2 regions of the Bradyrhizobium sp. USDA 3256 genome follow, and region 1 is predicted to be linked to the other one. Evidence: riboswitches for the same ligand, from Rfam matches in the RefSeq annotation. Region 1 holds a riboswitch; the other holds the start of a gene.
What was found. A riboswitch is a leader RNA that binds a small molecule or an ion and turns the genes downstream of it on or off. The one in region 1 is predicted to bind S-adenosylmethionine.

Region 1 (4,413 bases):
AGGCCAAGATCGGCCACTACTTCAAGCGGCTGACCATGATCGAGAACACGCTCGGCGACACCGACTATCACCTCCGTCGCGTCAGCGAGGGCGGCGGGCTGCTGGCGTAAGTTGTCTCCGTCATTCCGGGGCTCGCGAAGCGAGAACCCGGAATCTCGCGCCACAACCTCTGGATTCCCCGATGCGCGATTGCGCATCTGAGGTTCGCGACTGCGTCGCGCCCCGGAATGACGTGCCAATAACAGGGAAACAACAACAATGAAGAACACCCCGTTCGATCTCACCGGCCAGGTTGCGGTCATCACCGGCTCGAGCCGCGGCATCGGCCGCGCCTCGGCGGAGCTTTTGGCAAAGCTCGGCGCCAAGGTCGTGATCTCCTCGCGCAAGGCGGACGCCTGCCAGGAAGTCGCCGACGGCATCAAGAAGGCGGGTGGCGATGCCCTCGTCATCCCCTGCAACATCGCGCGCCGCAACGAGGTCGAGGCGCTGGTCTCGGGCACGATCAAGCATTACGGCAAGATCGACATCCTGGTCTGCAACGCCGCGGTGAACCCGTATTACGGCCCGCTGCTCGACATCACGGACGAGGCGTTCGACAAGATCATGGGCTCCAACGTCAAGAGCAACATCTGGCTGTCCGCGCTGGCGATCCCGCAGATGGCCGAGCGCGGCAAGGGTTCGGTCGTGATCATCTCCTCGATCGGCGGCCTGCGCGGCTCGACCGTGATCGGTGCCTACGGCATCTCCAAGGCGGCCGACTTCGCGCTGTGCCGCAGCCTCGCCGGCGAATGGGGGCCGAAGGGCGTGCGCGTCAACTGCGTGGCGCCGGGCCTGGTGAAGACCGATTTCGCCCGCGCGCTGTGGGAGGACCCGGACAATCTGAAGCGCCGCACCGCATCGACGCCGCTCCGCCGCATCGGCGAGCCCGACGAGATCGCCGGCGCCGTGGCCTATCTCGCCTCCGACGCCTCGACGTTCATGACCGGCCAGACCATCGTGGTCGACGGCGGCGTCACGACGGCGGCGACGTAAGGTCAATCGCTCTAAAGCATGATCCGGAAAAGTGCGAAGCGGTTTTCCGAAAAGATCATGCTCAAACAAAGAGCTAAGGCGCGATGACGATTCAACCTAATCTCATCGCGCTTTAAGAGATAGCGCGCAATCGTCCCACGATCTCGTCATGCCCGGCCTCGTGCCGGGCATCCACGTCTTTGGCGGTCGCTGCGAGCAAGACGTGGATGGCCGGGACAAGCCCGGCCACGACGACGCCGAAAGAACGGCGCACGCCGCCCGCAAGAGGCGTTTGCCTCAAACCTGCTCCAGCGCGCGCTCGAAGTCCTCGATCAGGTCGTCGGGATGCTCCAGCCCGGCCGAGAAGCGAATGAAGCCTTCGCTGATACCGAGTTCGGCGCGGGCCTCCGGTGCCAGGCGCTGATGCGTCGTGGTCGCGGGATGCGTGACCAGGCTCTTGGCATCGCCGAGATTGTTGGAGATGCGCGAGATCTTCAGCGCGTTGAGGCAGCGGAAGGCGCCGGCCTTGCCGTCCTTCACCTCGAAGCCCACCAGCGTCGAGCCGGCACCCATCTGCTTCTTCACCGTCGCTGCCTGCGGATGATCGGGGCGGCCCGGATAGACCAGCCGCGTGACCTTCGGATGCTTGGCCAGCGCCTCGGCGATCTTCGCCGCGTTCTCGGTCTGGGCGCGAACGCGGACGCCGAGCGTCTCCAGCCCCTTCAGCAGCACCCAGGCGTTGAACGGCGACAGCGATGGCCCGGTCTGGCGCATGAAATTGTGGATGTGCTCGGCGATGAAGGCCTCCGACGACAGGATGACGCCGCCGAGGCAGCGGCCCTGGCCGTCGATATGCTTGGTCGCGGAATAGACCACGACGTCGGCGCCGAGCGACAGCGGGCTCTGCCAGATCGGCGTCGCGAACACATTGTCGACGATCAGCCGGGCGCCGCCGCCATGCGCGATCTTGGCGATCGCGCCGATGTCGAGCACGTCGAGCGTCGGATTGGTCGGGCTCTCCAGGAAGAAGGTCTTGGTGTTCGGCCGCAACGCGCGCTGCCACTGGTCGAGGTCGAGGCCGTCGACCAGGGTCGTCTCGATGCCGTAGCGCGGCAACAGGTCCTGCACCACGTAGAGGCAGGAGCCGAACAGGGCCTTCGAGGCCACCACATGATCGCCGGCCTTCAGCGGCGCGAGGGATCGCGGTGGTCACCGCGGCCATGCCGGTCGCGGTCGAGCGCGCGGCTTCCGCGCCCTCGAGCTCGATCATGCGGCGCTCGAACATCGCGATGGTCGGGTTGGAATAGCGCGAATAGATGAAGCCGGGGTCCTGGCCCTTGAAGCGCGCCTCGCATTGCTCGGCGGTGTCGTAGACGTAGCCCTGGGTGAGAAACAGCCCTTCCGACGTCTCCCCGAATTGCGAGCGCAGCGTGCCGCCATGGACGAGGCGGGTTTCGGGACGAAAGCGGGCCGTGGTTTCAGATTCAGACATGTGACCTCCGAGGTGGCCATTTCCTCTGGAGAATGGCCACAAAAAAACCGGCCTGGAGCAACCTCCACAAGCCGGGATCACACTGTCCCCGGCCTGTTTAGCGACTTATTTAACGTGGCTGCAAGCCGGCCGGCTCAAATCACCACGGGATAAGTGCAGCTGATATTCCCTCGCGCCCTTTCCGTCAAGACGGTCATCGGATAACCCGTAAAAGCCCATATTTTGGGGCTTGATGGCCGCCTGGAGTATGATTTTTGGGCCATCTCGAGGGATCGCCGAGGGACCGCATCGTGTCGTTCACGCTGGAAGATGAATCCAACGGAATCCTGCCCGACCGCATGATCGCGGAGATGGCGGAGGCCGGCCTCATTCTGCCCGCCTATGACTTCGTCGAGAGCCAGATCCAGCCGGCCAGCCTCGATCTGCGCCTTGGCGACATCGCCTACCGGGTCCGCGCCAGCTTCCTGCCGGGCCCCGATGCCACCGTCGCCGAGCGGATCGACCAGCTGAAGCTGCACGAGATCGATCTGTCCGACGGCGCGGTGCTGGAGACCAACTGCGTCTACATCGTGCCGCTGCTGGAGAGCCTGGCGCTGCCGCCGGAGATCGTGGCCGCGGCCAACCCGAAGAGCTCGACCGGACGGCTCGACGTCTTCACCCGCGTGATCGCCGACGGCACCCGCCGCTTCGACATGATCGGCGCCGGCTATCACGGCCCGCTCTACGCCGAGATCAGCCCGAAGACGTTTCCCGTGCTGCTGCGCGAGGGGTCGCGGCTCAGCCAGGTCCGCTTCCGGATCGGCGAGGCGACGTTGACCGCCGACGAGCTCGATGCGCTGCATGCCGCCGAGCGGCTGGTCGATATCGACGATGCCGATCTCACCCATGGCGTTGCGCTTTCCGTCGATCTCTCCGGCGAGAGCTCGGGGGGCTTCGTCGGCTATCGCGCCAAGCGCCATACCGGCGTGGTCGATGTCGATCGCCGCGGCGGCTATGCGGTCGACGATTTCTGGGAACCGATCAAGGCGCGGCCCGACGGCAGTCTCATCCTCGATCCCGGCGAGTTCTACATCCTGGCTTCGAAAGAGGCGGTGCAGGTGCCGCCGGACTACGCCGCGGAGATGGTGCCGTTCGACCCGCTGGTCGGCGAATTCCGCGTCCACTATGCCGGCTTCTTCGATCCCGGCTTCGGCTATGCCGGCGCCGGCGGCAAGGGCGCGCGCGCCGTGCTGGAGGTGCGCTCGCGCGAGGTGCCGTTCATCCTCGAGCATGGCCAGATCGTCGGCCGCCTCGTCTATGAACGCATGCTCGAGCGTCCTGATGCGCTCTATGGCCAGCGCATCGGCTCGAACTATCAGGCGCAGGGCCTGAAGCTCTCCAAGCATTTTCGCGTCTAATTCCGTTTCGCGCGCGTGTAATTCCGCGCGCCGGATTTCGCGTCATTCTCCGCCGTCATTCCCCGCGAAAGCGGGGAATCCAGTACGCCGCGGCTTCTCCATCGACAACGACTGTCTCTGGAATACTGGATCGCCGATCAAGTCGGGCGATGACACCGAGTGTGTGTTGGTTGCGCCGTCTCTTCGGCGAATGACACATTTCAGTTTCGCGCGCGTGCGTAATTCCGTAGCTCGGACTTCCCACTTTGTTGTCATTCCCCGCGAAAGCGGGGAATCCAGTACGCCGCGGCTTCTCCATCGATAACGACTGTCTCTGGAATACTGGATCGCCCGATCGAGTCGGGCGATGACACCGAATATGTGTCTAGTTGCGTCGCGTCTATGCCGATGACACACTTCCAGAAGCTCTCCAAGGATTTCGGGTGCAATTCCGTTTCGCGCGCGTGTAATTCCGTAGCCCGGATGAAGCGTAGCGAAATCCGGGACGCTGCATACGCGCATTGAGCTGCCCCG
Region 2 (4,413 bases), 7.0 Mb from region 1:
TCCCGAAGTCGGGTCACGTGCTCAACCTCGAGGAGCCGGCGCTGTTCAACGAGATGGTCGAGCGCTTCATCGCGCTGGTCGAGGCCGGCCGCTGGCCGGTGCGCGATCCGAGGTCGCTGGTAGCGGCGCCGGTTTGACGCGCCACCCACCGATTACTTGCCCCCACCCCGGCTGAGCAGGAACACGCCCTGCTCGCCGAACATGTTCCACACCCACCACGGCAGGTTGAGCGGCACCGGACGGCCGTAGAGGTCGAGCGCCACCGCGCGCTCCATCTTGACGTTGATCTCCTCGCAGAGCTGCACGAAATCCTTGATGGTGCAGAAATGGATGTTCGAGGTGTCGTACCAGCTCGCCGGCAAATTCTCGGTGCGCGGCATGTGGCCGCCGATCAACAGCTGCAGCCGCATCCTCCAGAACCCGAAATTCGGGAACGAGACGATGGCGCGCTGGCCGATGCGCAGCAGATTTTCCAGCACCACCTTGGGCTGCCGCGTCGCTTGCAAGGTCTGCGACAGGATCACGTAGTCGAACGCGTCATCCGGATAATTGACGAGATCGGTGTCAGCATCGCCCTGCACCACGGCGAGCCCCTTGGCGACGCAGCCATTGACGCCCTCGCGCGACAGCTCGATGCCGCGGCCGTCGATGCCGCGGCTCTCCAGGAGCTGCAGCAATTCGCCATCGCCGCAGCCGACATCGAGCACGCGCGAGCCCGGCCGCACCATGTCGGCGACCAGCAGATGATCGGTGCGATAGCCGCCGGTCCGCTCCGGCGCGACGCCCGGCAAGGGCAATGTCTGCTGCATGCTCATGACTGGCCGCCATCCTTCAGTCCGCGCGCCTTGCCTGCGGCCAGCAGGAAGGCGCGGGAGATCTCGAGGAATTCGGGCACATCGAGCAGGAAGGCGTCGTGCCCCCTGTCGGTCTCGATCTCGGCGAACGACACCCGCGCGCTCGACGCGTTCAGCGCATGCACCAGCGCGCGCGATTCCGAGGTCGGAAACAGCCAGTCGCTGGTGAACGACACCACGCAGAACCGCGTCTGGATGCCGGTGAACGCCTTCGCCAGCACGCCGTTGTGGTCGGCGGCGATGTCGAAATAGTCCATCGCGCGGGTCAGATAGAGATAGGAGTTGGCGTCGAAGCGCTCGACAAAGGACGAGCCCTGGTAGCGCAGATAGCTCTCGACCTGGAAATCCGCATCGAACGAGAAGGTCGGCAGCTCGCGGTCCTGCATCCGCCGTCCGAACTTGCGATGCAGCGCGGCGTCCGAGAGATAGGTGATGTGCGCGGCCATCCGCGCCACCGCCAATCCGCGGTGCGGATGGGTGTCCTCGTCGACATAGCGGCCGCCGCGCCAGTCCGGATCGGCCATCACGGCCTGGCGGCCGAGCTCGTGGAACGCGATGTTCTGCGCCGAGTGGCGCGTCGAGCAGGCGATCGCGAGCGTCGAGAACACGCGCTCCGGATAGGCCGCGGTCCATTGCAGCACCTGCATGCCGCCCATCGAACCGCCGACCACGCAGAACAGCGTATTGATGCCGAGGCGATCGATCAGCATCGCCTGCGCGCGCACCATGTCGGGGATGGTGATGATCGGGAAATCGAGTCCCCACACCTTGCCGGTCGCGGGGTTCGACGACGCAGGGCCGGTCGAGCCCATGCAGCCGCCGATCACATTGGAGCAGATGATGAAGTATTTGTCGGGATCGATCGGCCGGCCGACGCCGACCATGGTCTCCCACCAGCCAGGTTTGCCGGTGACGGGATGGATGTTGTTGACATGCTGATCGCCGGTCAGCGCGTGGCAAACCAGGATCGCGTTGGAGCGGTCGGCATTGAGCTCGCCATAGGTCTGGTAGGCGATCTGGAACGGTGCGAGATCGACGCCGCAATCGAGCTTGAGCGGCTGGTCCATCCCGAACTTCGCCACCAGTGACGACGGATGGTCGGCCTCATGGGCGCGATCATCGCTCGGGGTTTGTGGGCTCGGTATCGGACGCACGTTGCTCATCTAGGCGACCCTGCCTCCGCGCGGGAGGGCTCGACGGACCTCAGGCCAATAAAAAACCCGGCCTGAACAAAGGTTCGGCCGGGAGCTGATAAGGTCCCCGGCCTGTTTAGCGAGTTGTTTAACGTGGCTGCAAGCCGGCCGGCTCAAATGACCACGGGACGCAGGGAACGTAGTCCCCACGCCCCCCGCCGTCAAGACAGCCCTTTCCACGGCCGATTGGTTAACCGAATGCGCAAGGCACGCCTGCGACGTTTCTCTTTGCTTTCGCTGCCCGTCTTTCCTAATCAGGGACCCTGTCCGACGCGGCAACGGGCCGCCCCGACGACAAGGTTTGAGAGCATGTCCAACCCACCCCCGTCGCCGCCCTCGCTGCAGGATCTGCGCAAGGAGATCGATGCGATCGACGAGCAGGTTCACCGCCTGTTGATGGCGCGCGGCGACATCATCGACCGCCTGATCCAGGTCAAGAAGACCCAGGAAGTCGGCTCGGCATTCCGCCCGGCGCGCGAGGCCAGCATGATGCGCGAGCTGGTGCGGCGTCATCGCGGCATCCTGCCGCTCGACACCATCGAGAGCATCTGGCGCGTCATCATCTCGACCTTCACTTACGTGCAGGCACCGTTCGCCGTGCATGCCGATGTTTCCGTCGGCGAGTCGGCCATGCGCGACTCCGCACGGTTTCACTTCGGCTTCGTGGTGCCCTACGTGTCGCATTTCAGCGCGCAGGCCGCGGTCGAGGCGGTGGCGAAGTCGAAGGGCGACCTCGCGCTGGTCTCCGCGATCGCGAGCCGCACGCCGTGGTGGAATGCGCTCGAGGCCGATGGCGCGCCGAAGATCATCGCGCGGCTGCCGTTCCTCGAACGCGCCGACCATCCCGCCGCACTGCCGGTGTTCGTGATCTCGCGGGTCGCCGACGACGCCATGGTCACCGAAGTGCAGACCTGGAGCGTGCGCGTCTCCGGCTGGAACGCCGATGTCGCCCGGGCGCTGGCGCCGCTCGCCGAGATCGTCGCGGTCCCCGACACCGCCTTCGACGGCGCGGCGCTCCTGGTCTCGGTCACCGGACAAGACCTTGAGAACAAGGGTTTCGAGGCCATCAAGCTCGCCCTGATCAAGGCCGGCGCCTCGGTCCGCTCGTCGGCCCTCGTCGGCAGCCACGCAACGCGCTATACGGTGCCCTCTAACGGATCGGCCAGGACCTGAGGTAAGAGCCGGCCGTCTGTCCAGGCTTTTGTTTTGACGCGTTTTCTTCACGCGAACCGGTATCCACTTCGCTCGAAAACGCTCTGTTCGGAGTTGATGATGTCCCGCCCCGTGCCGAACCCCGGCATCCTCGATATTGCGCCCTACACGCCCGGCAAGAGCCCGGTGCCGGAACCGGGCCGCAAGGTGTTCAAGCTGTCTGCCAACGAGACGCCGTTCGGTCCGTCTCCGAAGGCGATCGCGGCCTACAAGGCGGCGGCTGACCATCTCGAGGACTATCCGGAGGGGACCTCGCGCGTGCTGCGCGAGGCGATCGGCCGCGCCTACGGCCTCGATCCCGACCGCATCATCTGCGGCGCCGGCTCCGACGAGATCCTCAATCTCTTGGCGCACACCTATCTCGCGCCCGGTGACGAGGCGATCTCCACCACCCACGGATTCCTGGTCTACCCGATCGCCACCATGGCGAACGGCGCCAAGAATGTGATCGCGGCCGAGACCAACTTCACCGCCGATGTCGACGCCATCCTCAAGGTGGTGACGCCGAAGACCAAGCTGGTGTGGCTCGCCAACCCGAACAATCCGACCGGCACCTATATCCCGTTCGACGAGGTCAAGCGGCTGCGCGCCGCGCTGCCCTCGCATGTGCTGCTGGTGCTCGATGCCGCCTATGCCGACTATGTCTCGCGCAACGACTACGAGCTCGGCATCGAGCTGGTCGCGACCACCGACAACACGGTGGTGACGCACACCTTCTCGAAGATCCACGGTCTTGCCGCGCTGCGGATCGGCTGGATGTTCGGCCCGGCGCATATCGTCGATGCCTGCAACCGCATCCGCGGTCCGTTCAACGTCACGACGCCGGCGATGCTGGCGGCGGTGGCGGCGATCGAGGACTCCGCGCATGTGCAGATGTCGCGGACCCACACCGAACAATGGCGCAACTGGCTGACCGAGGAGATCGGCAAGCTCGGGCTGAAGGTGACGCCGAGCGTCGCCAATTTCGTGCTGATCCATTTCCCGACCGACAAGGGCAAGACCGCGGCGGAAGCCGACGCCTACCTCACGCGGCGCGGCCTCGTGCTGCGCGCACTCAACAATTACAAGCTGCCGCATGCGCTGCGCATGACCATTGGCACCGAGGAGGCCAACCGCCTCGTGGTCGAGGGGCTGCGCGACTTCCTGGCCGGAAA

Region 2: another riboswitch for S-adenosylmethionine. It lies ahead of metX (homoserine O-acetyltransferase MetX); the one in region 1 lies ahead of ACVWY5_RS35695 (O-succinylhomoserine sulfhydrylase).

The regions. Positions count from the first base shown of each region.
Region 1 is NZ_JBSSAE010000002.1:7,131,175-7,135,587, reverse strand. Features, by position in the region: gene pimD (pimeloyl-CoA dehydrogenase small subunit) at 1-110, shown strand, start outside; gene ACVWY5_RS35700 (SDR family NAD(P)-dependent oxidoreductase) at 259-1,032, shown strand; partial or broken gene ACVWY5_RS35695 (O-succinylhomoserine sulfhydrylase) at 1,309-2,503, opposite strand; SAM riboswitch at 2,580-2,659, opposite strand; gene ACVWY5_RS35690 (2'-deoxycytidine 5'-triphosphate deaminase) at 2,794-3,900, shown strand.
Region 2 is NZ_JBSSAE010000002.1:89,141-93,553, reverse strand. Features, by position in the region: gene ACVWY5_RS02065 (alpha/beta fold hydrolase) at 1-137, shown strand, start outside; gene metW (methionine biosynthesis protein MetW) at 153-815, opposite strand; gene metX (homoserine O-acetyltransferase MetX) at 812-2,017, opposite strand; SAM riboswitch at 2,103-2,182, opposite strand; gene ACVWY5_RS02050 (chorismate mutase) at 2,357-3,220, shown strand; gene hisC (histidinol-phosphate transaminase) at 3,320-4,413, shown strand, end outside.